Regions from separate parts of the Schwartzia sp. (in: firmicutes) genome, predicted to be linked through region 1. Evidence: riboswitches for the same ligand, from Rfam matches in the RefSeq annotation. Region 1 holds a riboswitch; the other holds the start of a gene.
What was found. A riboswitch is a leader RNA that binds a small molecule or an ion and turns the genes downstream of it on or off. The one in region 1 is predicted to bind cobalamin.
Positions count from the first base shown of each region.

Region 2: it holds a riboswitch for cobalamin, as region 1 does, so the genes downstream of both, nikB (nickel ABC transporter permease) here and ACY69O_RS01600 (hypothetical protein) in region 1, are expected to answer to the same signal.

Region 1 is NZ_CDXDFU010000035.1:669-19,149, reverse strand. Features, by position in the region: gene ACY69O_RS01680 (helix-turn-helix domain-containing protein) at 1-583, shown strand, start outside; gene ACY69O_RS01675 (YgiQ family radical SAM protein) at 621-2,468, shown strand; gene nrdR (transcriptional regulator NrdR) at 2,471-2,935, shown strand; gene ACY69O_RS01665 (TIGR03960 family B12-binding radical SAM protein) at 2,971-4,710, shown strand; gene pgeF (peptidoglycan editing factor PgeF) at 4,714-5,529, shown strand; gene ACY69O_RS01655 (YggS family pyridoxal phosphate-dependent enzyme) at 5,558-6,250, shown strand; gene ACY69O_RS01650 (cell division protein SepF) at 6,386-6,859, shown strand; gene proC (pyrroline-5-carboxylate reductase) at 6,876-7,691, shown strand; gene ACY69O_RS01640 (YlmH family RNA-binding protein) at 7,688-8,476, shown strand; gene ACY69O_RS01635 (DivIVA domain-containing protein) at 8,490-9,065, shown strand; gene lspA (signal peptidase II) at 9,162-9,611, shown strand; gene ACY69O_RS01625 (RluA family pseudouridine synthase) at 9,611-10,531, shown strand; gene pyrR (bifunctional pyr operon transcriptional regulator/uracil phosphoribosyltransferase PyrR) at 10,556-11,110, shown strand; gene ACY69O_RS01615 (Rqc2 family fibronectin-binding protein) at 11,162-12,916, opposite strand; gene ACY69O_RS01610 (magnesium transporter CorA family protein) at 13,390-14,343, shown strand; gene ACY69O_RS01605 (hypothetical protein) at 14,362-14,592, shown strand; cobalamin riboswitch at 14,746-14,916, shown strand; gene ACY69O_RS01600 (hypothetical protein) at 15,239-15,580, shown strand; gene ACY69O_RS01595 (sirohydrochlorin cobaltochelatase) at 15,606-16,550, shown strand; gene ACY69O_RS01590 (nucleotide-binding protein) at 16,610-17,422, shown strand; gene ACY69O_RS01585 (nitrogenase component 1) at 17,412-18,481, shown strand, end outside.
Region 2 is NZ_CDXDFU010000072.1:97-4,650, forward strand. Features, by position in the region: partial or broken gene ACY69O_RS03295 (ABC transporter substrate-binding protein) at 1-553, opposite strand, end outside; gene nikC (nickel transporter permease) at 604-1,425, opposite strand; gene nikB (nickel ABC transporter permease) at 1,427-2,371, opposite strand; cobalamin riboswitch at 2,502-2,677, opposite strand; gene ACY69O_RS03310 (metallophosphoesterase) at 2,867-4,042, opposite strand; gene ACY69O_RS03315 (hypothetical protein) at 4,232-4,471, opposite strand.

The DNA of each region.
Region 1 (18,481 bases):
GGGTTCTGATTTCAGGGAACGTGTTGAGAAATCACATCACACGCAAAATATACTGATTACCATAGGAATTATCATTGTTGCTTTCGTGGGAAGTATTTATTATTTCTTCGGTGAAGATCCTGACGCCAAACCGACACAGAAGCCGGCGGTAACCCAGAAGGCAAAGCAGGAAACCAATAAAACACAGACGGCGCAGACCGCACAGACCGCACCTGCTCAGACAAATAAGCAGCAGACAGGAGCACAGCAGGCAAACGGCAAAAATGCCAATCAGCCCGCGGCAAACGGAGTAGCAGCTCCGGGCATGTCAGTACCTTCTACGAACGGAACAGTACAGGTTTCGGTGAAATTTACGAACCGCTGCTGGACGTTGGTCGAGGCAGACGGTCAGGTTCTTTTTGAGGGAACGGCTGAACCGAATAAAACGGTCAACTGGAGCGGAAAAGACAAGGTGAATGTGACACTCGGAAATGCCGGAGCGGCAGAGGTCACTTTTAACGGAAAATCCATCGGCAAGCTTGGAAAAGAGGGCGAGGTTGTGGAGCGCAGCTTCACTAAGGACAAGATGGAGGAAATCAAATAAAACGCGCATAAAGTGTGCATAGAATGAGGAATTTTGTATGAGTCCTTTTTTGCCTATGACAAGGCAGGATATGGAGAATCGCGGATGGGACCGGCTCGATTTTATTTTTGTATCGGGTGATGCTTATGTGGACCATCCCAGTTTTGGTCCGGCTATTATCTGCCGGCTTTTGGAAAAACACGGATATAAGGTTGGAATAATTGCGCAGCCGGACTGGCGGGGCGAGGAGGATTTCCGTCGCCTTGGCAGGCCTCGGCTGGCTTTTTTGGTATCAAGCGGCAATATGGATTCGCTGCTGAATAAATTTACCGCGGCTAAAAAGACACGGCATGAGGACGCCTATTCGCCGGGAGGAAAATCGGGCTGCCGTCCCGAGCGCGCTGTCATAGTCTACACGAACAGGCTTCGTGAGATATGGCCGGGTGTGCCTGTAATCATAGGCGGAATAGAAGCGAGTCTCAGAAGGTTCGCTCACTATGATTACTGGACAAACCGCGTGAGGCGGTCGGTTCTCATGGACAGTCAGGCTGATATGCTCGTCTATGGAATGGGCGAGAAGCAGATTTTGGAAATAGCCGCAGATCTTCATCAGGGGGTCGATATCGAAAATATACAGGATGTGGCAGGGACATGTTACCGCGTCCCTGATTTTGATTATGTTTACGACTATGTGAAGCTTCCGGATTTCGATATGGTGGCAGAAGATAAAAAAGCCTTTGCTGAGGCGTTTAAGAATATATATCTTGAACAGGATGCCATTCGCGGAAAGAAGCTTGTCCAGCGGAACGGTGAGGCGTGTGTGGTACAAAATCCGCCTGCAATGCCCCTGACCGAAGAGGAAATGGATGAAATATACGACCTTCCTTATCAGAGGACATATCATCCGGTGTATGAAGCCGCAGGCGGTGTTCCTGCAATAAAAGAGGTCAAATTCAGTCTTGTAAGCCAGAGGGGATGCTTTGGCGGCTGCAATTTCTGTGCAATAATTTCCCATCAGGGGCGGATAATCCAGCGCAGGAGCCGCGAATCCCTGCTAAGAGAAGCGAAGCTGCTCACAGAGCTTCCTGATTTCAAGGGATATATTCATGATGTTGGCGGTCCTACTGCCAATTTCAGGAGAACCAGCTGTGATGAACAGCTGCAGAGGGGTACATGCCGCGGCAAGGAATGTCTGTCGCCTGTTCCATGCAGCCATCTTGTGGCGGACCATAGCGACTATCTTGGGCTTTTGAGGGAGCTCAGAAAGCTGCCTAAGGTCAAAAAGGTGTTTATACGTTCAGGTATACGGTTCGATTATCTGATGCTTGCGAAGGATTCCTTTTTGGAGGAGCTTTGCAAATATCATATAAGCGGTCAGCTGAAAATCGCCCCGGAGCATATTTCAGACCGCGTGACGCGGCTCATGGGGAAATCAAATAAAGAGGTCTACCGCCGTTTCGTGCATCGGTTCAAGGAAATGAATGAACGGCTTGGGAAAGAGCAGTATCTTGTTCCTTATTTCATGTCCAGCCATCCCGGAGCAAAGCTTGAGGACGCCATAGAGCTTGCGGAGTTTATCCGCGACTTGGGCTACCGTCCCGAGCAGGTGCAGGACTTTATTCCGACACCGGGGACAATGTCCACAGCCATGTACTATTCGGGCATACATCCGCTTACGGGTGAGACTGTATATACGGCAAAGAATCCACACGAAAAACGTATGCAGCGCGCGCTTATGCAGTACTGGATACCGTCGAACCGGCCGCTTGTGAGAGAGGCACTGAGGCTGGCTCATCGTGAGGACCTTATAGGATTTGATAAAAAATGTCTGGTTCACCCGGAAAAGAAGGCGGAGCCGGATAAAAATAAACCGCAGAAGCGGAAAGCTAAGAGAATGAAGGTGTAAAAATGCGTTGTCCTTTTTGCAAACAGGAAGACAGCCGTGTTATCGATTCAAGATCGGCTGATGACGGAAACTCGATTCGCCGCCGCAGAGAATGTTCTCAGTGCGGGCGCCGTTTCACGACTTATGAGGTCGTAGAAAAAACGCCGTTGATGGTAATCAAGCATGACGGCCGCCGTGTTCTTTTCGACAGGGATAAGCTTCTTAACGGACTCATCCGTTCCTGTGATAAAAGAGACATTCCAACGGACCGTATCGTAGCACTGGCAGATGAGATCGAGCGTGAGCTTCGCAACACTATGGATCGCGAAATTACGACGAAATCCATCGGTGAGCTCGTTATGGAAAAACTCAAGAATTTTGATGAGGTAGCGTATATCCGCTTCGCTTCGGTTTACCGTAAATTTGCGGATATAAGCATGTTCAAGGAGGAGCTTGAGGAGCTTCTTCGTGAAAAGAGAGGTAAATAAGGGAAAGAGCTCCCTTTTAATTGGAGGTTGATTGTTTGTCTTGGAAGCTTGCGACAAAGCTTAAGGCGCATCTGGAAAAAGAAGAAGGCTATTATGTATTCCCCGCGGGGCAGCGGGAGCGTATGGCGCTGGTATATCCCAATTCGTATTTTGTCGGTATGTCAAATCTTGGTATTCATATAATTTATGATTTGATGAACCGCAGGGGAGATACTGCCTGTGAACGCTTCTTCCTTCCCGAAAAGAAGGAATTGGAGGAATATAAGCGTACAAATACGCCTCTTCTGAGTCTTGAAACACAGACTCCGCTTTCGGAATTTCCGCTTATTGCTTTTGCTGTTTCATTTGAGATGGATTATTTCAACCTTCTGGAGATTCTTTCGACAGGCAGGGTTCCCCTGCTGGCTTCGGAGCGCGGAGAGGATGCTCCGATAGTCATTGCGGGAGGACCCTGCGCTACGTTTAATCCCGAACCGCTTTCGGACTTCGTCGATGCATTTATCATCGGAGAGGGCGAAGAGACAATGCAGCATTTCATGGACGCGTTCTACGGTGCTAAAGCTGAAGGACTCGGGAAAAAAGAGCTTTTGCGGCGTTTGGCGAAGGTAGAGGGTGTATATGTTCCGTCGCTTTATGAACATTCCTTCGCCGATGACGGTACACTTGAAGCTGTAACACCGCTGGACGGAGCACCGGAAAAGGTCAGCCGCCAGTGGGTACGCGACCTTGACGCGTACCCTGCTCATACCGTAATTGTTACGGACGATACGGAATTCAATCTTTATCTGGTTGAAACTGCGCGCGGGTGCGGAAGACACTGCAGATTCTGCATGGCAGGCTACTGCTTCCGCCGTCCGAGAAACCGTTCGCTGTCTGTGCTCAAGGAAGAATTCCGTGAGGGCAGAAAATACGGCAAACGCTTTGGGCTGATGGGAGCGGCTATATCCGATTATCCTGAAATTGATGAACTTTGCAGGGCAGTCATAGGTGGGGGAGATACTATGTCTGTGGCGTCCTTCCGTGCGGATTCCGTAACTCCTGTGCTGGTGGATTCCCTCGTAAAAAGTGGAATGCGTACGCTTACGCTCGCGCCTGAGGCAGGAAGTCCGCGCATGCGTGCCGTAATAAATAAAGGCATTACGGAAGAAGACCTTTTCCATACCATGGATCTTGGCCTTGAGGCGGGTATACGGCATTACCGCCTGTATATTATGATAGGGCTTCCTCTGGAAACCATGGAGGATATTGATGCCATTGCCGACCTTACGCTGCGTATGAAGGAATATCTGGAGCGTGAGGATAAAAAGACAACTCTGACATTAAGTGTCAATCCTTTCATTCCAAAGCCATTTACGCCATTTCAGTGGTCGCCCATGGCGGATAAAAAGACTATCGAGGCATCACTTAAACGTCTGCGTCAGGGAATCGCGGGGCATAAGGGCATCGAGATGATATCCGAGCCTCCGAAGTCTGCTCTGGTGCAGGGTGTTCTTTCCAGAGGGGACAGAAGAATTTCCGATGTGCTTTACAAGGCACATCTTGCCGGAGGAGCGAAGGCGTTTCTGCGTGCCATGAAGGACAGCGGACTGGACGCAGATTTTTATCTCCACCGAGTGAGGAGCCGTGAGGAATGCTTTCCATGGTCAAGGCTTGACATGGGGCTCAAAGAGGAGTACCTGTGGAGCGAGTGGGAGCGTGCAAAAAATCTGCAGGAAACCGTCAAATGCTTTGACGGCTGCAGACGCTGCGGAGTATGCAGCGGAACGGAGGAATAACATTTGGCGTTTTATCTTTCAAAAATAAGTGAATCTATCTGGACGGGCCGTTTTTCAAAGCTTGACCACCCGGAGCTGGTGCAGGCGGTATCGACACGCTTCGGCGGTGTAAGCAAAGCCCCGTATGATTCGCTTAATCTTGCGCTTCATGTTGGAGATGACGGCAGCGCGGTGATTGAGAACCGCAAGCGTTTTTGTGGCGCGCTGGGAATTTCATTTTCAGCTCTCACGACGCCGGAGCAGATTCACGGAGATAAAATCGTTCGTGTCACGGCAGACGAAATTGGGCGCGGCAGAATGTCATACGATGATGCAATCAAAGGAACGGACGCGCTTATGACTGATGTTCCGGGTGTTTCGCTTATGCTCTGCTATGCTGACTGCACGCCGCTTATGTTCTTTGACCCGGTGAAGCATGTTATTGCTGTCGCGCACGGCGGCTGGAAGGGAACTCACCTCGGAATTGCGGGGAAAACAATTTCCGCCATGCATGAAGCATACGGCTGTGAGCCGAAAAATATTCTGGCTGCAATCGGACCTGCTATAGGTCCGTCCTGCTACGAGGTGGGCGATGAAGTTGCCGGGAAATTCAGTGAGGCGTATCCGGATGATGCAAAATATATTCTTTCAAGACAGGGAGAAAAATATCACCTGAATTTGTGGGAAGCAAACCGCCTGCAGTTTATCAGAGCAGGTATTCGTGAAGAAAATATAGACAGTGCGGAGAGCTGTACGCAGCATAACGCGCAGATTTTTTACTCCTATCGGGCATCAGGAGGAAAAACAGGCCGCATAGCCGCACTTCTCTCTTTGAAATAAATAAAAACTACCTACAGGGGGCTTTCGAATGATTGCTGAGCGTTTGGAAACGGTGCAGAAAAATATCGAGGAAAGCATGGCAAAGCGTACGGGTATTTTTAAGGATGACCCGGTACAGCTCGTTGCCGTTACTAAAAATCACGATGTAGAGGCAATGCGTGAGGCGATTGATGCAGGTGTTACCGTGGTCGGTGAGAACCGGGTTCAGGAGGCTGTGGAAAAGCACGGCAAGCTGGACCGCGATGTGACATGGCATCTTATCGGTCATTTGCAGACGAATAAAGTAAAACAGGCGGTGCGCAATTTTGATCTCATTCATTCTGTAGACAGTGAGCATCTGCTTGATGCCATTGATGCGGCTGCGGATAAAATACATAAGGTTCAGGATATACTTATTCAGGTCAATCTTGCAAAGGAAGAAAGTAAGTTCGGCATTTACAAAGAGGATTTGCCGTTCCTTCTGCAGAAAGCAGACAGAATGCAGCATGTCCATCTCATGGGCCTCATGTGCATTGCGCCTAATTACGAAGATGTAGAGGAATGCCGTCCCCTGTTCCGTGAAATGCGTGAGATATTCGATCAGCTTCAGATGCTGCCGCTTATGAATTCCGAAATGAAATGGCTTTCTATGGGAATGACGCATGATTACCGGATTGCCATTGAAGAAGGGTCAAACCTTGTGCGCATCGGTACGGCAATTTTCGGACCGAGACAGTACTGAGCCTGTAAAAAGCCATAGTATATTGATAAAATTCAGATAAATACGCTATAATAATAGGATAAATTAATATTCGTAAAGTATTGGTACATTGGACGAAAAATAACTGGACTAAATACAGGCAGAGGAGGAAGTATTATGGGTATCATTGATAAGGTTTGTGGAAAAATCGGTCTTGTAGACCCGGAGCATGAGGAAATAAAAGACACTGAGAACACAGAGGAGCTTGATGAGCAGGAGAAGGCTTATTTCGAGCCCATGAAGCCGCAGGCACAGCACACTGATAATGTGGTAAGCCTTCAGGATGCTGCTGCAGGTATCGGACGTGCGTCGCGCATGAAGGTCATCGTTATTGAGCCGCGCTCCTTTGATGATGTTCAGCAGGTCGCAAACGCGCTGAAAGAGAAACGTCCGGTTCTTATCAATTTTGAAAAGACTGACGCGGATGATGCAAAACGTATCATCGATTTCATCAGCGGCACGACGTATGCTATTTCAGGCGACATCAAAAAGGTTGGCAAGAATGTTTTCCTTTGTGCGCCGAGCAATGTAAACGTTGATTATTCACAGGATCGCAGCAATCCTATGGATATGTCCTGGATAAAAAAATAAGCGGGGGAAATAGTTGATGGATAAGGTACAGACGATTGGTTTTATCGGCGGCGGAATGATGGCGGGTGCTATTCTTGACGGCATGGTTCACCGCATGAAGAAAAATCCGGAAGAGCTTTTCGTTTCAGAGCGTCGTCAGGAGCGCTGTTGTGAGCTTAATGCATTGTATGGTGTTACGGCGAAAACCACGGCGGACTCTTTCATAGGCAAAGTCGATGCGGTGCTTTTTGCGGTAAAACCCCAGGCGCTGGATGCGGCACTTGAGGAAATTGCACCGAAGGTAAAACCGGGCGCACGTATTATATCCATCGTTGCGGGCGTGCCTGTCGCACGTTTTGAAAAGGCTTTCCCGGGCCATCCGATTGTTCGCGTAATGCCCAATACGCCGCTTTCCGTCGGCGAGGGTATGTCTGCGTATACGCTGAATGCTGCGGCAGAGGCTGTGGCTGATACAACCGCTGAAGAGATTTTTTCCTCCTGCGGCAGGGCGGTAAAGGTTACGGAGTCCTTGATGGATGCCGTAACAGGTCTTTCGGGAAGCGGCCCCGCGTATGCTTTCCTGATGATTGATGCATTGTCGGATGGCGGCGTTATGGCAGGTCTTCCGCGTGATAATGCGCGTATTATGGCGGCTCAGACACTTCTTGGAGCTGCAAAAATGGTTCTTGAAACAGAGAAACATCCGGATGTTCTGCGTGATGCCGTGACCTCTCCGGCGGGAACGACTATAGCAGGCGTTCGTGTTATGGAGCAGCAGGGAGTACGCGGTGCGCTTATAGATGCAGTCATGGCTGCAACTAAACGCTCTGAAGAACTGGGGAAATTGAAATGACAACAGCACGTGAGCGGATCCTTCGTTATTACAAGGGAACAGAAGGAGAAGCCGTTTCGGTTCAGCTTGTAGACCTTGCTGAGCAGGCTGTGCGGACACAGAAATTTCGACTGACACCTTTTCTGGACCCTTATGGAGTTGAGATTGCCGAGACTGTGGCTGCAAGCTATGATGGACTGACAGTGCAGTACGACGGAGGCTATCCCGGTGCAGAGCGTCAGCGTGCAATGTTTACGCATGACGCATTTGGCGGCAAGCCTTCATTTGATATTGCGGTGATAAAGGCAGAATGGAAAAGCGATTTCTGCTACCTTACGCACCGTGATGTGCTTGGGGCACTGATGGGGCTCGGAATAGAGCGTGATACGCTGGGAGACCTTCTGGTATCGTCAGGCACTGCAAGGATTTTGACTACGAAGCAGATGGCTGAGTTTCTGCTTGCTAATCTCACGCAGATTGGTTCGGCGGCTGTCCATTGTGAACCGGATGAGCTGTCGGCAATCGCGCCAAGGGAAGAGCGGACAAAGGATATTACAGCTACTGTCGCATCCCTGCGTGTGGATTCGGTGGCGGCGGCGGGCTTTGGCATGTCGAGAAGCCGTGCGGCAGCAGATATAGAAGCGGATAAACTGAAGCTTAATTGGCAGTCTGTCAAGAACGCCTCTGTAACCGTCGGAGAGGGAGATATCCTTTCGCTTCGCGGACGGGGACGTGTAGAAATCGTAGAAGTACGCGGAAAGACTAAAAAAGGACGCGTCGGCGTATCGCTGAAGCGCTATATTTGAGGGGGTCATGCCAATGATTACACCATCCGATATACATAATCAGGAATTTAAACGCGGATTTCGGGGATACGATGCGGAAGAGGTCGATGATTTTCTCGACAGGATTGTGAATGATTACGAAACAATGTTTCGTGAGAATCAGCAGTTAAAGGATGAAATCGAACTCAACAAAAAGAAAATAGAGCAGTATCAGGAGCTTGAGAACAACCTGCAGGAAACGCTTCTTGTGACAAAAAAAACAGCTGAAGAGGTCATGCAGAACGCAAAGCTCCGTGCTGCGGAAATACGCGATGCTGCAATCAAGGAATGCGAGAATATGAAGCTTCGCGCACAGATGGAGCTTTCAAAGCAGCAGGCCTCGGTTCAGGATGATGTGCGCCGCGAGGAAGCGAAGTACGATGCCGTTCTGCAGCGTCAGAGACAGTTTCTCATAAAAATCAAGTCGCTTCTCCGTACAGAGCTTGAGCTTCTCGAGGAGGATGGTGTACGTCAGGCTATAGGCACTCTTGATGAAATGACGGACGAGGAAATACAGGAAGAACCTCAGAGTGAGGATAACGGACAGCGTCCGCTTCCGTGGCAGCAGTAATAGACAAAAAATAATTCCGGCGAAGCGGCAGAGTGCGAAACTTCACAGAAGCACATAGCCGGTTCGGCGGCAATGGATAAAGGGGCAAGAATCAACTTGTTTTGGCTGATTGTAATTGCACTGATTGTTATTGACCAGGCAGTCAAGTTCATGATAATGACATCCATGGATATCGGTCATTCCGTGCCCGTAGTACCGGGCATTTTTCATATTACATACATACAGAATCCGGGTGCTGCCTTTGGCATTCTTGCTGACCAGCGCTGGATTTTTATTTGTGCCGGTGTGCTGATTATCGGGGTAGGGCTGTTTTTTTACCGCCGTCTCCAACAGGAAGGTATGCTGGTTTATTACGGTTCCTCTCTGCTTTTGGGCGGAGCGGCATCGAACCTTATCGACCGTATTTGGCTCGGGAAGGTTATAGATTTCTTTGATTTTCGTATCTGGCCGGTATTTAATACGGCAGATATTGCTATATGCGTAGGCGTAGCATTTATCATGTATGCGCTGCTGCGTGAGGAATGGAAGGAGGCACATCAGGCCTGATGGAAAAATTTGAATATACGGCGGATAAGACCGGAACAAGGCTGGATGTTTTCCTTTCAGAGATGCAGCCGGAGCTTTCCCGCTCACATATACAGAAGGTTATCGAGGACGGCGGCGCGCTTGTAAACGGAAAGCAGGAAAAAAGCCGCACGAAGCTGAAAGAGGGAGACACGGTTACCTTCACGCTTCCGGACCCCGTATCTGTAGATATTCTTCCTGAGGATATTCCTTTGGATATTCTTTATGAGGACCATGACGTAATTGTTGTAAACAAGGCACGCGGCATGGTTGTGCATCCTGCGGCAGGAGTATCAAGCGGCACGCTTGTAAACGCTCTCATGCACCACTGCGAAGACCTTTCAGGGATAAACGGCGCCGTCCGGCCCGGAATTGTTCACAGACTGGATAAGGATACCTCCGGTGTAATGATAGCTGCGAAGAATGACGCGGCACACATAGAGCTGGCGGAGCAGATAAGAATAAAGAGTGCTCACCGTGTATACTGGGCGATTGTCTGCGGCAATATAGTTGAGGAAACAGGAACAATTCACGGTGCCATAGGCCGCAGCCCGAAGGACCGTCAGAAGATGGCCGTTGTTCTGCATAACGGAAAAGATGCTACTACAAAGTTCAGGGTACTTGAACGATATGGTGATTACACTCTTGTGGAGTGCCGGCTTTTGACGGGACGCACGCATCAGATACGTGTGCATATGGCATATATCGGTCATCCTGTTTTGGGCGATCCGAAATACGGCCCGAAAAAATGTCCGTTTGCCATAAATGGGCAGGCACTGCATTCCGCTGAGCTTACCTTTGAGCATCCTGTATTGAAGAAGGAAATGACCTTTAAGGCCCCTGTGCCGGAGGATATGCAGCACATACTTGATGTGCTGAGGAAAAGGCAGAAAAACGCATAATAAAACAGACAGGAGTGGAAGATCATGACAGAACTTATCGATAAGACTATGCTTATGGACGGAGATGCCATTCGTCGCGCACTCACCCGTATTTCACATGAAATTGTTGAGAAAAACAAAGGGATTGAAGACCTTGTGCTCGTCGGTATTCGTACACGCGGAGTTCCTATTGCGGAGCGTATCGCTGATGAAATCGAAAAAATCGAGGGAAAACGTCCGCTGGTCGGAGTTCTCGACATTACTCTCTACAGAGATGATCTTTCCACAATGGCTTATCAGCCTGTTCTGAAATCAACGCAGATTCCCGGAGACATCAGCGGGAAAAGTGTAGTTCTTACTGATGATGTGCTCTACACGGGGCGCACGATTCGCGCTGCGCTTGATGCCCTGATTGATATGGGACGTCCTCATATCATACAGCTTGCGGTACTCATTGACCGCGGTCACCGTGAGCTCCCAATCCGTGCGGACTATGTTGGTAAAAATGTACCTACTTCGGCACATGAAACCATAAGTGTCGAGCTTAATGAGCTTGATGGTGATGAGAAGGTCATGCTGAAGGAAATTAAATCGGAATAATACAGAAAAAAGCTCACGTCTTCGAACTTATCGAGGGCGTGAGCTTTTTTATTACTGCTCCTGCGAGAGAATACTCTGCAGTGTTTTTTCATCGGGGGTGCGGTACAGAGTCTTTTGGTTTGTGAAAATGACAAATCCGGGTTTTGAACCTGATGGCTTTTTGACGTAGCGGCAGAGCGTGTAGTCTACCGGAATGTTTGAAGAGCCGGAGGCCTGACTGAAATGCGCGGCAAGGTCGGCAGCCAGAAGAAGTGTTTCTTCTGTTGGCTCTGCTCCTTCTGTACGCAGAATTACATGAGAGCCGGGGATATCCTTTGTGTGCAGCCAGATGTCATCACGGTCAGCGGTCTTGAAGGTAAGACGGTCATTCTGGTAGTTGTTCTTTCCAACCAGAATTTCGCTGCCGTCGGGCGCCTTAAACAAAAAGGGCTTGGAGGGCTGCAGAGAAGGTTTTTTCTTCTTTGGGGCTTTTATATATCCCTGTGCCGTAAGCTCTGATTTGATATCCTGCAGCTCGGCAAGACTGGAGGAAACCTCAAGAGAAGCCTCAATGCTTCCAAGATATTTTATGGATTCCTCGCATGAAGCAATCTGCTCGGAGAGCAGTGAACGCGCACGTTTCAGCTTGTTGTATTTATGATAGTAGGCCTGTATATTCTCCGTAATCGTGAGGCGCTGGTCAAGAGATATGGTAATTGAAGCGCCGTCAGAGGAGTATATATCAGGAACGGTGATTTCAGCATCCTCTCTGTCCTTTAGCTGATACTGATATGTCATAAGGTTATCCGCTTTTTCCCTGAAATCCTCTGCGTTATCTGCTTCCGCTGCTTCCTTACGGAGCTTTATCAGCTTGTTTTCAGCCCGTGTAAGTTCTATGTGTACGAGCTTTTTGAGCGGCTCCTTGTCCTGGGGCACGAAGCTGCCGAGAATGGAGGTAGCACGGGCAAGCATGGCATCAACAGAAGGGAAAAACTCAAGCTCGCCCTCCGGGAAGTAATGGAGAGTGTACGAGGACATTGCCTTAAGTTTGTTTTTTTCACCGCGGACCAGACATGCCTTAGATTCGGGATCACTGAGAGAACGCACGGTTTCAGTGATTGCCTGCTCAATGGAGGCGTAATCTGCATCGTCGAGTGAGGAAATTTGAGTGCTTGCGGCAAGACCGGCACAGTAAGCAATTTCCTTTGATGTCACAGGACCGAATCCAAGGCAGACGCTGCTGAGTGCCTGCGCCAATTTCATATCGGTAAGCTCTTTGAGCTTTTTTGTGACGGTGGAGGGCGGAACGAGTGTTACATCGCATTTATCCTGAGAGGGGGGCGCTTCGTAGGCTTCGCCGGGAAGGACTTCGCGTACACGGCTGCTGTTTGCGCCGACCTTTCTGAGGGAATCTATTATTATTCCATCCTGCACCAGTATGAGATTGCTGTATTTACCCATAAGCTCACAGACGAGAGTTTTTGTGACTATGCGTCCACCTGCGCCTACAACGTCAATATCGAGAGCAATGATACGGTCAAGTCCGTGCTGGCGCACCTGCGCGATACGTCCCGTTTCTATCTGCTTGCGGAGAACCATACAAAAGGTAGGAGGCTCAGCGGGGCTTTCAAGGGGAGCATCCAACCGGTAAAGAATCGGGTTCTGCGGCTGTATGGAAATATAGAGAAGCTGGGTTGAACCGGGCTGACGTACGGAAAACGTCAATGTTTGTTTGTTTGGCTGTGTTATTTTATCTATCCGCCCACCGGCGAGTGATTTATTAAGCTCTATCACAAGGCGGCGCATTGAAAAGCCGTCAAGACTCATAAAATGACCTCATTTCAAAATGATTTACTCTAGTATATATCATGGAAGGAAAAATGTGAAAAAAATCTTGCCCATACAGGCTGTTTGGTATATACTTTTTTGAGGTAAAACCGTATTTTGAAATTCAAGGAAACGCTGATTAAATGAAGTCGTCCGGATTGATGCAGATGGTGCGTCCCTCCCAAGGCGGCAAACCGCAGGCATAGCGGTGCTATGCTGAGGATTTGTCAACACAGGGAGGACACACAAGATGCATTAAAATGGGCAGCTGAATTAATCAGTGATTCCTAAAATAGAGGATGGTGAGAAAGATGGACGGCGATCACCCTGATTTATGTTGGTATCGTATAATTACAAATCGCAGGGAACGCTGCCATTTTCTCAGCATTTTTAATGAGATGTGGGAGCGCTTTTGAGCTGTGCCTCTTTAGCGCTTTTTTGAGCCCGTTCCCTGCAGGGAAGGGGTTTTTTCTATGCTCAGAATACTGAAATCCCATGAGAGCGGACGGCTCGAGGAACTGAGCCTGGAGACTCTCGAAAAGGGAGCATGGATCAATATTATTGATCCGACACCGTATGAACTTAAGGTCGTCGGTGAACTTACGGAGGTCGAACCTGACTTCCTGCGTTCCGCATTGGATGATGAGGAGCGCTCCCATACAGATGTCGAGGACAATTCAATCATGGTCCTGACCAATGTTCCGGTCATGCGTTCATATGACAGCTATGATACACTGCCTTTGGCTATTATTTTGACAAAGGAATATATCATTACGGTCTGCCTGGAGGAAACTCCGGTGCTGTCCGAGTTTAACGAGCGGACTGCAAAGCTTTTCCGCACGTTCAAAAAGACACGTTTTCTGTTCCAGATACTATATAAATCCGCAACATTCTATCTGCGTTACCTTCGTCAGATAAGCAAGCTCTCCGATGAAATTGAGCATATGCTTCGGGATTCCATGCGTAACAAGGATATTATGCGTCTTTTGGAGCTGCAGAAAGGTCTGACGTACTTTAACGCGGCTCTGCGTTCTGACGGTGCAGTTTTGGACAAGCTGCTGCGTCTCCGCACGAATCCTGCAACTCAGGCGGTACTTAAGATGTATGAAGAGGATGAGGACCTTCTGGAGGATGTAATAATCGAGAATAAGCAGGCCCGCGAGATGGTTGAAATGTACAGCAAGATTCTCGCGCGAATGGCGGATACGTTCTCGTCTATTATCTCCAATAACCAGAACCTCGTTATGAAATTCCTCGCTGCTATGACGATTATTCTGGCAATACCGACGGTAATATCGAGCTTTTTCGGTATGAATGTTCCGGTTCCTCTGGCATCCAGCGCCGACGCGTTTCTTGTGATTGCCGGTCTTTCGGTTTCAATTGCCGGATTCATGGCATTTGTGCTTTGGCGTCACAATATGTTTTGATGAAAGGGACGTTTTTATATGGGCGTTATGCTTGAAGCAAGACTCAAAGCAGGAGAAATTTACGGAGATTTTGAAAATAATGAATATGTCTACATGCCTGCCAGTGAGTTTGGCGTAGAGAAACCTTTGTGCGTGTATGAAACACAGAACGGGCGCGAGGATGTGACCTTCGAAGAGGCGCTTCGCCTTGTGAGAGTAAGGAGTCTGCGACCTGTAATACACCCTAGGCTGGGAAAGACATCATGCTGATGCGTGTAGCAGGTATATGCTTTAAAAAGTGTAAAGCATATACCCGCTACACGCTTTATTTCTGCGGAAAATAGTGCTTGACAAGCATTTTGTCCCGTGATATTCTTGCAATGTAATCGGGATACGGACATCCCGAACAAGACTCCTTAAAAGTGAACACAGTTTGAATCAGGTGTCAGCGACTTAATAGAAAAGTTGGTAAAAGCCAACGCGGTCCCGCCACTGTAACAGAGAGTTCTTCGGCATTAGCCACTGGATATTCCGGGAAGGCGCCGAAGGATGATGACCTGAAGCCAGGAGAACTGCCTGATTGACAATCACCGATTGACCTACGAGCGATGGGAAGGGGATTTGGCAGACAGCGTCTGTTTTATTGGCGTACTCTGTAAATGATGACTCTTTTCCGTTCGGGGAAAAGAGTCTTTTATATTGGCGGAAAGTTTTCCGTGAGTTCAGCTTAATGGAAAGCATTGCTCATACATTCCATTCAACTCTTTACACGCCGACTGCGGCGGGCCTCCGGGGTGGACTCCCGAGAGGCCGATTTTTTTGTCAAAAAACAGGCTGTGATATGATTGATAAGTTTGCAAAGACAATGGACGCAGTTTCTGTTAAAATATAGAAAAGTAAAGGGAGGAGATTTGAAATGCAGGTAAATGAACAAACAGACTATGCTGCAGATTTGCAGATGACGGCAGAGGCTCCGCTCAGTGAAAATCCGAATGTTAAAATTGAAAAACGTGCTCCGCTGGCAGCGCGCCTTAAAGAGACACGTCCGGAGCTTATGGGTGCTCTTGAGACTCTTCGGAAAAAGCTCGGAGACGACGATTATGCCAAATATATTGAGCCGCTCAATAATGTGACGAAAAGCGGTGGAATGCTTCTTATGGTAGCTGGCGATTTGCGCCAGAAATCACTTCTTGAGCGCGATTTTATTCCGCAGATAAAGGAAGCTTTTGAGGTTCAGGTTGTACGTCTGGTTGTCTGATTTTGAAAAATAGGAGATGCTTGCTTTGCAGGATAAATGTTGTGCAAAATTTAGCGTGCACCCTGAGGTCAAGCATGTGACCATGGCGCTCCGCCATGCGACGCAGATAGGTGTTCTCAGCTATGATACGCCTGAGCTGCAGTCGCTTCCGGATAAGGACGCAATACTGGTCATGAGCTTCGGTACAACTATAACTGAAACACGGCGCATAACCATAGAAAGAACTGTGGAGGAAATACAGCGCAATCATCCGGGTGTCAAGGTAGTACTTGCTTTTACCTCGAACATTGTCGTTGAACGTATTGAGGAAAAAGAAGGAATTCACTATCCTATGCCGGAAGAGGCACTGCGCGATCTTCGCAGTGAAGGTTATACGCGGGTTGCAATGACCACGCTTGATTTGTTCCCAGGGATTGAGTACACCTATGATACCAGTGTGTTCCACCTGTATAAAGCACAGTTCAAGCGGTCAACAATGGGTACGCCGCTTATCTACTGGATGGGACAGAACGGGCGGCGTGATGATGCTATGGACTTTGTAAAGGCCGTGGAAACCCAGTTTCCGGCGAGAACACCGCAGACTGCGGTGCTTTTGATGGCTCACGGGTCACCTCACCCGTCCAATGCATTTTACGATACGATTCAGAGCCGTCTGATGCAGCAGGGCTTCAGAAATGTTTTCGTATATACCATGGAAGGCAGGCCGAATCTTACGGACGTTATTCCGTATCTGAAACGGGCAGGGGTTAAAAAGGTAACACTCATGCCTCTTATGATGGTTGCCGGAACGCATGTGAAAAAGGATATGCTTGCGGAAAATCCCAAGAGCCACAAGTTTCAGCTTGAAGCGGCAGGCTTTGAGGTAGAAGCGTATCTCAAGGGCCTTGGCGAGAATGATGCCGTTCGAAAAATGTATGTTGAGCGCGCGGATGAAGCGTATGAATACCTTAAGGATAAGAATAAAGATTAATATTGAGCCTCTGTGTAAGCAGGGGCTTATTCTTTTAAATCGGGAGGGAGATACCCGGCATGAAAAAGATAGCATTTTATGGAAAAGGCGGAATAGGAAAATCCACCACGGCTTCAAATGTGTCTGCGGCATTCAGTGAAATGGGAAAGTGCGCGGCTCAGATAGGGTGCGACCCGAAGAATGATTCCACACGTCTTCTCCTGGGACATATCTGCCGTCAGACTGTGCTTGATTTGGAGCGTGAAAGGCGCGGCGGAGAGATACTGGCGGAGGAAATTGTTCATGAAGGCTGGAATGGAATACGCTGCATTGAGGCGGGAGGTCCGGAGCCGGGAGTGGGCTGCGCGGGAAGGGGAATAATTGTCGCGCTTCAGCGGCTGAAAGCACTCAAGGCTCTTGATGATATAGACGTGGCACTTTACGACGTGCTGGGAGATGTTGTCTGCGGAGGCTTTGCACTGCCAATACGTGAGGGCTATGCCGAAGAAATTTATATCGTTTCCTCGGGGGAGCTTATGTCTCTTTACGCGGCGAACAACATCGCAAAGGGTATACGAAAATTTGCGGTACGCGGCCGCGTCAAGCTGGGAGGAATAATCGGAAACAGCCGCAATGTACCCATGGAAAAGGAGCTTTTGGAGGAATTCGCAAAGCGTATCGGAACAAAGCTGATTGCGTTTATTCCTAGGGACAATATTGTTCACGATGCTGAGATTCATCGTCAGACGGTGATTGCATATGCTCCCGATACCACTCAGGCAGGCGTATATAGAAAACTGGCGGAGGATATCGACAGCAATACGGAGCTTGTTGTTCCGGAGCCCATGGAGTTCGAGGAGCTGGAGGGACTGGTGGAGCAGTATGGCAATTGAAGCAAAGCGTGTACTGAAATGCCGCAGGGTTGCGTCCTGCAGCTGCACAATGACCGGGGTATGGCGTGCTCTTTGTTATGTGGACGGTGCTGTCGTAATCTATCATAGTCCAAGGGCTTGCGCGCACATTGCAAGGCGTATGGATGCAAGCTCCTTCTGTCGTCTGATTACGGATGCTCCCGAGGAAACGAAGCTAAGAAGCATACCTCTTTTATCCACGGATCTGACTGATGAAGAGGCTGTGTTTGGCGGAGAGGAGCGCCTGCGCCGTGCTGTTCGTTACGCGTATGAAAAATATAATCCCCAAGCGGTGTTTATAGCTAATTCCTGCGTATCCGGCGTAATCGGGGATGATACGGGCGCAGTGGCGGAGGAAATGACAGAAGAACTTGGAATTCCTGTCATAGAGACATCACACCATGGTTTTTTGGACGGAGAGTATTTCGATGGATATCTTGATGCGGCACGTATTTTGATGCAGCGTTTTATGAAGCCGCAAAAAAAGATTCCGGGAACAGTGCTGATTTTCGGAGACTGCGGCGGTATCTTCGGCGCTTATACACGTGAAATGAGGCGTATGCTTGATTATTTCGGACTCAAAATAAGCGGACAGTTTCCTTCATACATGTCTCTTGCGGAGCTGGAAAAGGCGCCGTCTGCAGCTTTGACCGTTGTGATAGGAAGGTCTGAATCCGATGTCCGTCAGCAGCATTTTGCTGCAGTCGGTAGGGAATTTTCCGAGAAATTCAACATTCCATGCTTTTCGGAGCTTTATCCTGTAGGCTATTTAAGGACCATGGAGTGGCTGAAAAGATTTGGGGAATTTCTTGGCATGGAAGCTGCTGCTGCGGAAGCCGTAAAGAAAGAACATCAGCGGTTCATGGCTGTAGTTGACAAGTCAGCTGAAACGCTGCGCGGGAAAAAGGTTGTTTACTGCGCTGGACGCGCCACTGAATTTTTCCAGCCGCAGACGGTTTTGCTTATGCTGGAAAAGCTTGGAATGAAGCTGATCGGCATACAGCTTTTTGAATCGCAGGGAGAAGAAGGACGTCAGAAGAA
Region 2 (4,554 bases), on a different contig from region 1:
CAAAATCACGGCCTTCCTTCTCAGAGGAAACATCAACAATCAGCCACAGCGGATCTGCCAGCTGACCCGGGAGATTCGGTACAGGCTTCTTCGTCTTAATGATGAGCTCCTGACCCTTTGCCTCAATACTCTCATATTCGAAGAATGTCTTAGCGCGGTTCTGTTTTGCGAATACGCGCTCAATGGACTGTTTAACAGCCTCAGCCGTCAGCGGCTTGCCGTTGGAGAATTTAACGTTGTCACGGATTTTGAACGTCCATGTAAGATGGTCATCACCGATTTTCCAGCTTTCAGCCAGCCACGGTTTAGCGTTCATTTTCTCATCAAATCTGGAGAGCGTTTCGCCCATACCATAACGCATAACTACCCAAGCAAAGTAGTTCTGTGTCGGCTCAAGAGTATCAGCGAAGTTCGTGACACCGACCTTCAGGACCTTGGAGTCGCCCTTTGCGCCGCCTTTGTCACCACCGCCGCAGCCTACGAGCATCGTAGCTGCCATCGTGACAGCGAGACCTGCCATAACACTTTTCTTAAGTTTGTTGCTAAATACCATTCTGTGTACCTTCTTTCATAAATATAGATATAACAAAAATGCTGCCTAACTTAGTGAGAGCGGTTCGGATCTGTAAGATCCCTCAGGCTGTCGCCCCAAAGGTTAAATGAGGAAACAACAAAGAGGATTGCAAGACCCGGGAAAATCATTGCCCAAGGTGCCATCTGCATAACCTGACGGCCCTCGTTCAGCATGAGACCCCATTCCGCTGTCGGCGGCTGTGCACCGAAACCAAGGAATGAAAGACCCGCGATTTCCATAATCATGGAACCGATATCCATAGCGCCCGTGACAATGACCATCTGCATGATGTTCGGGACGATATGGCGGTGAAGAAGCGCCACCGGCTTAGTACCGTTTGTAACGGCTGCCTGAATGAACTCGCTCTGTACAAGCTTTAATGTAAGGCTTCGTCCGAGACGGGCATATTTCGTCCAGCCGACAACTGCAAGAGCCAGCACCGTGTTTACCACGCTGCCGCCAAGAACACCGGCAATAGCGATAGCAAGTACGATGCCCGGAAACGCCATCATCATATCGGTAATACGCATAAGGAAGGTGTCGACCTTGCCGCCGCAGTAGCCCGCGATAATACCGATAAGCGTGCCGATAGATGCCATCAGAAGAACAGTGATGAGCGTCATGGAAAGAGAAACGCGGGCACCGTAGATTATACGCGTGAAGCAGTCACGGCCCAGCTTATCCGTGCCGAACCAGTGCTCGGCAGAGGGAGGGAGCATAGACGCTGACATATTGGAAGCATACGGATCAGCACTGCACAAAAACGGGCCGAACGCTGCAACAAAAACAATAAAAAGAATCACGCCGCTGAAAAAACGGAATACATTCTTTTCATTCTTAAAGAACTTCAACTTATTTCCCTCCTCTCTTCTTGAGTCGCGGATTCAGAATATAATAGGAAGCATCAACCAAAAGGTTAATGATCATATACAGTATTGCAATCCAAAGAACAAATCCCATGAGCAGAGGGAAGTCACGCATCATGATGGAGCGGACTGCCATAAAGCCAAGTCCGGGCCATGAGAAGACCATCTCGACGACAGCAACGCCGCCCAAAAGCCAGCCGATATATGTACCGAGAAGGGTAACAAGCGGCAGGCAGGCATTCGGAAGCACATGGTGCCAAAGAATCTTGTTCATTGGAATGCCTCGGGCCTGAGCGCCTGTAACATAATCCTTGCCAAGCTCCTCAAGCACAGCAGTGCGCACCTGGCGCGTGAATTTCGATATCATAACGATGGAAAGTGTTGCCGCCGGAAGAATCATGTGACGCACATCAACCTCACCGCCCGAAATCGGGAACATTCCCAGCTTCAATCCGAAGATGTAAAGCAACAGAAGACCTACCCAGAAGCTTGGCATGGAAACGCCGAGGAAGGAAAGTCCACGGGAAAGATAATCAATAAAAGAATTGCGGTAAACCGCAGCCGCGATACCTACCGGCACAGAAACCACCAGCATCATGAGTACAGCCGTTCCCGTAAGCACCAGCGTACCTGGAGCACCCAGCATCATGCGATCGATAACCGGCATCTTTGCTGAATAGGAAATACCCATATCGCCGTGAAGAAGTCCCGTCAGCCAGTTCAGATACTGCATGTGAAACGGCAGATCAAGGCCGAGCTCGTGACGTGTTTGCTCAACTACCTCTGCAGATACCAGCGTATCACCTGTTTCCAAAATCGCATCAACGGCATCACCAGGTGCGATATACGTAAGTCCAAAGGTCAGAATCGTTACACCAATGAGTGTAATGATCATCTGCCCGAACCTTTGCAGCAGTTCTTTTCTACCCAAAATTTTTCTCCTCCTAAAATAAAAATACTCCGAACCCATCCCTTCATAGCTGATTCAGAGCAGTGCCGTGTTTTTTATAAAAAGGCAAAAAAACACAAGCCACCCATCTCCTCATCAACCGTGAGTCAACCAATGGATCTTGTTACGAGCAGGCTTTCTGACTTGAACGCACGCACTCTTCATCTTCCGCTGCTGTCGGAAAATCAAGACTGTCATGGTCTCACAGTTGCGGGACAGCGCAGGATTCTCACCTGCTTTCCTTTTCCCCACCAAACACACTTGGGCACCCATAACGTCCTACTATGTATTTAGGCGCAGTCACCTAAATTAAATCTATAAGAAAGGATACACTGTATAGCTATCATACAGTGTATAGGTAAATAGACCTATCTTTTAACAACAATTCAATAATCATTTAATGGTTTTTATTTACATTTAAACAACCGGACCCAATAAAGCTGCATTTTTTATCGCCTTCAGGACATATAAAAGACCTCAGCCAAGCTTGGCTGAGGTCAGTCTAAACACTGGTATTTCGGGGGGACAGCCGAATCTGAATGGGAACCAGCTTCCGTTTCCGCAATGAACGTACCCAAAGGTTATACCTACTATATACTTTCCTCTCAAATATTTGAAGACAGGTGGGACGAGAGGAACCCCAAAAGCATCCAGCTGCCCTCCGTGAGTATGTCCCGTAAGTGCCAGTGTCACGCCGTATTCTGCAGCATCATCAATAAAATCAGGGTGATGAGCCAGGAGTATACTTACTGCATCTTTAGGAACATTATCCATGGTTTCCTTCATAAATGATTTTTCCAGTTCTTCAAAGCGCGGGCGTATTCTCGGATAATCAACTCCGCAGAAGTAAATCGGGCGTGTGTCCTTAACTACACAGGCATTATCATTTGCAAGCACGCGAATCTGAGTTTTTGCCAAAGCCTTTTTCGTGCGGCCTATGTTGCGGAAATACTCATGATTGCCATAGCAGAACCATATTCCCTGTGGAAATGCTCCGCAAAATCCGTTAATTATTTCAGCCGCCTCTTCATTTATGTCATCATCATCAAAGAGATCTCCTGTTATTACAAGAGCATCTGCTTTTGTTGCGGCCGCCTGCTCCATTAATCGTCTTAAATCCTTCAAAGAGTAAAAGAGCCCCAGATGTACATCGCTCAGCTGGGCAATTTTGAATCCCTCCGCTTTAGCTCCGAGTCCTTCTACAGGAACATCAAAGCTGCGCACGACAGTTTCCGTTCTTTCAACTGCCGTTCCGTACGCAGCTCCGATTGCCGCAGCCGCAGGAAGTGCCAGAGAGCCTTTAATAAACCGGCGTCTGCTCATATCCTGAGGTGTCGCTTTATCGTTTTCCTTCCTATTATATGTGTGCACGATTTTTCTAAGCAGCCTCACCAAAAGAGCAGCTGCCCCGAAAAAAAGCTCTGCCATCCATACTGCCGTCATGAACATAAGCCCATATTTTAAAAAGGTATCCGAAGCCCAGGGAATATGACGTCCGACAAAAAGGAGCACAACTGATACCACATCAAAAATCACAAGCAGCTTTCTTGCGGTACCACGCTCACGTTCTGACGTGACAATATCAAGGCCCCACCACGCCAGACCGCCCACGGTAAACAACACCATCAGCAGCATTAACCAGAAAAACCACACATTTATTCCCGCCTTTATTTACACATATAATCTTTTGTACCTTAAACCGGTACGATTTTTTCTTAATTATCCGAAGAAACTATGAAACCTCGCTGAATAAAATGAACTTGTTCCGTTAAATAGCGCATACAAAAAAACTGCCGCACCAAATGGTACGGCAGAAGTCTTCAAAGACATTTAACAAGCCCGCTATGCGAGCCCCCGAAGATGTGCAAGCTCAGCCTGCTTTTCCGAATAGTACCACCGGATTGATTTTCCGATAGCACAGCGGATAGCATCAAGCTTCCCCTGCTGAGCGAGTTTCTTCAGCCTATTTGCGTCAAATCCACTGATCGACAAATAGCTGGCTGACAAGAACCCGCCTCGTTTTAGATGATTTCGATAATCTGCACTGTCCCGTCGGTCCATTACCACGTTACGAATTGCCATGAATATCCCCCCAGCAGTGAACTCCAAGGCACCCGGATTGTCCGGCTGTCTCAGGTTGTGCACGGTCGGAGTGTGCCCTCCGC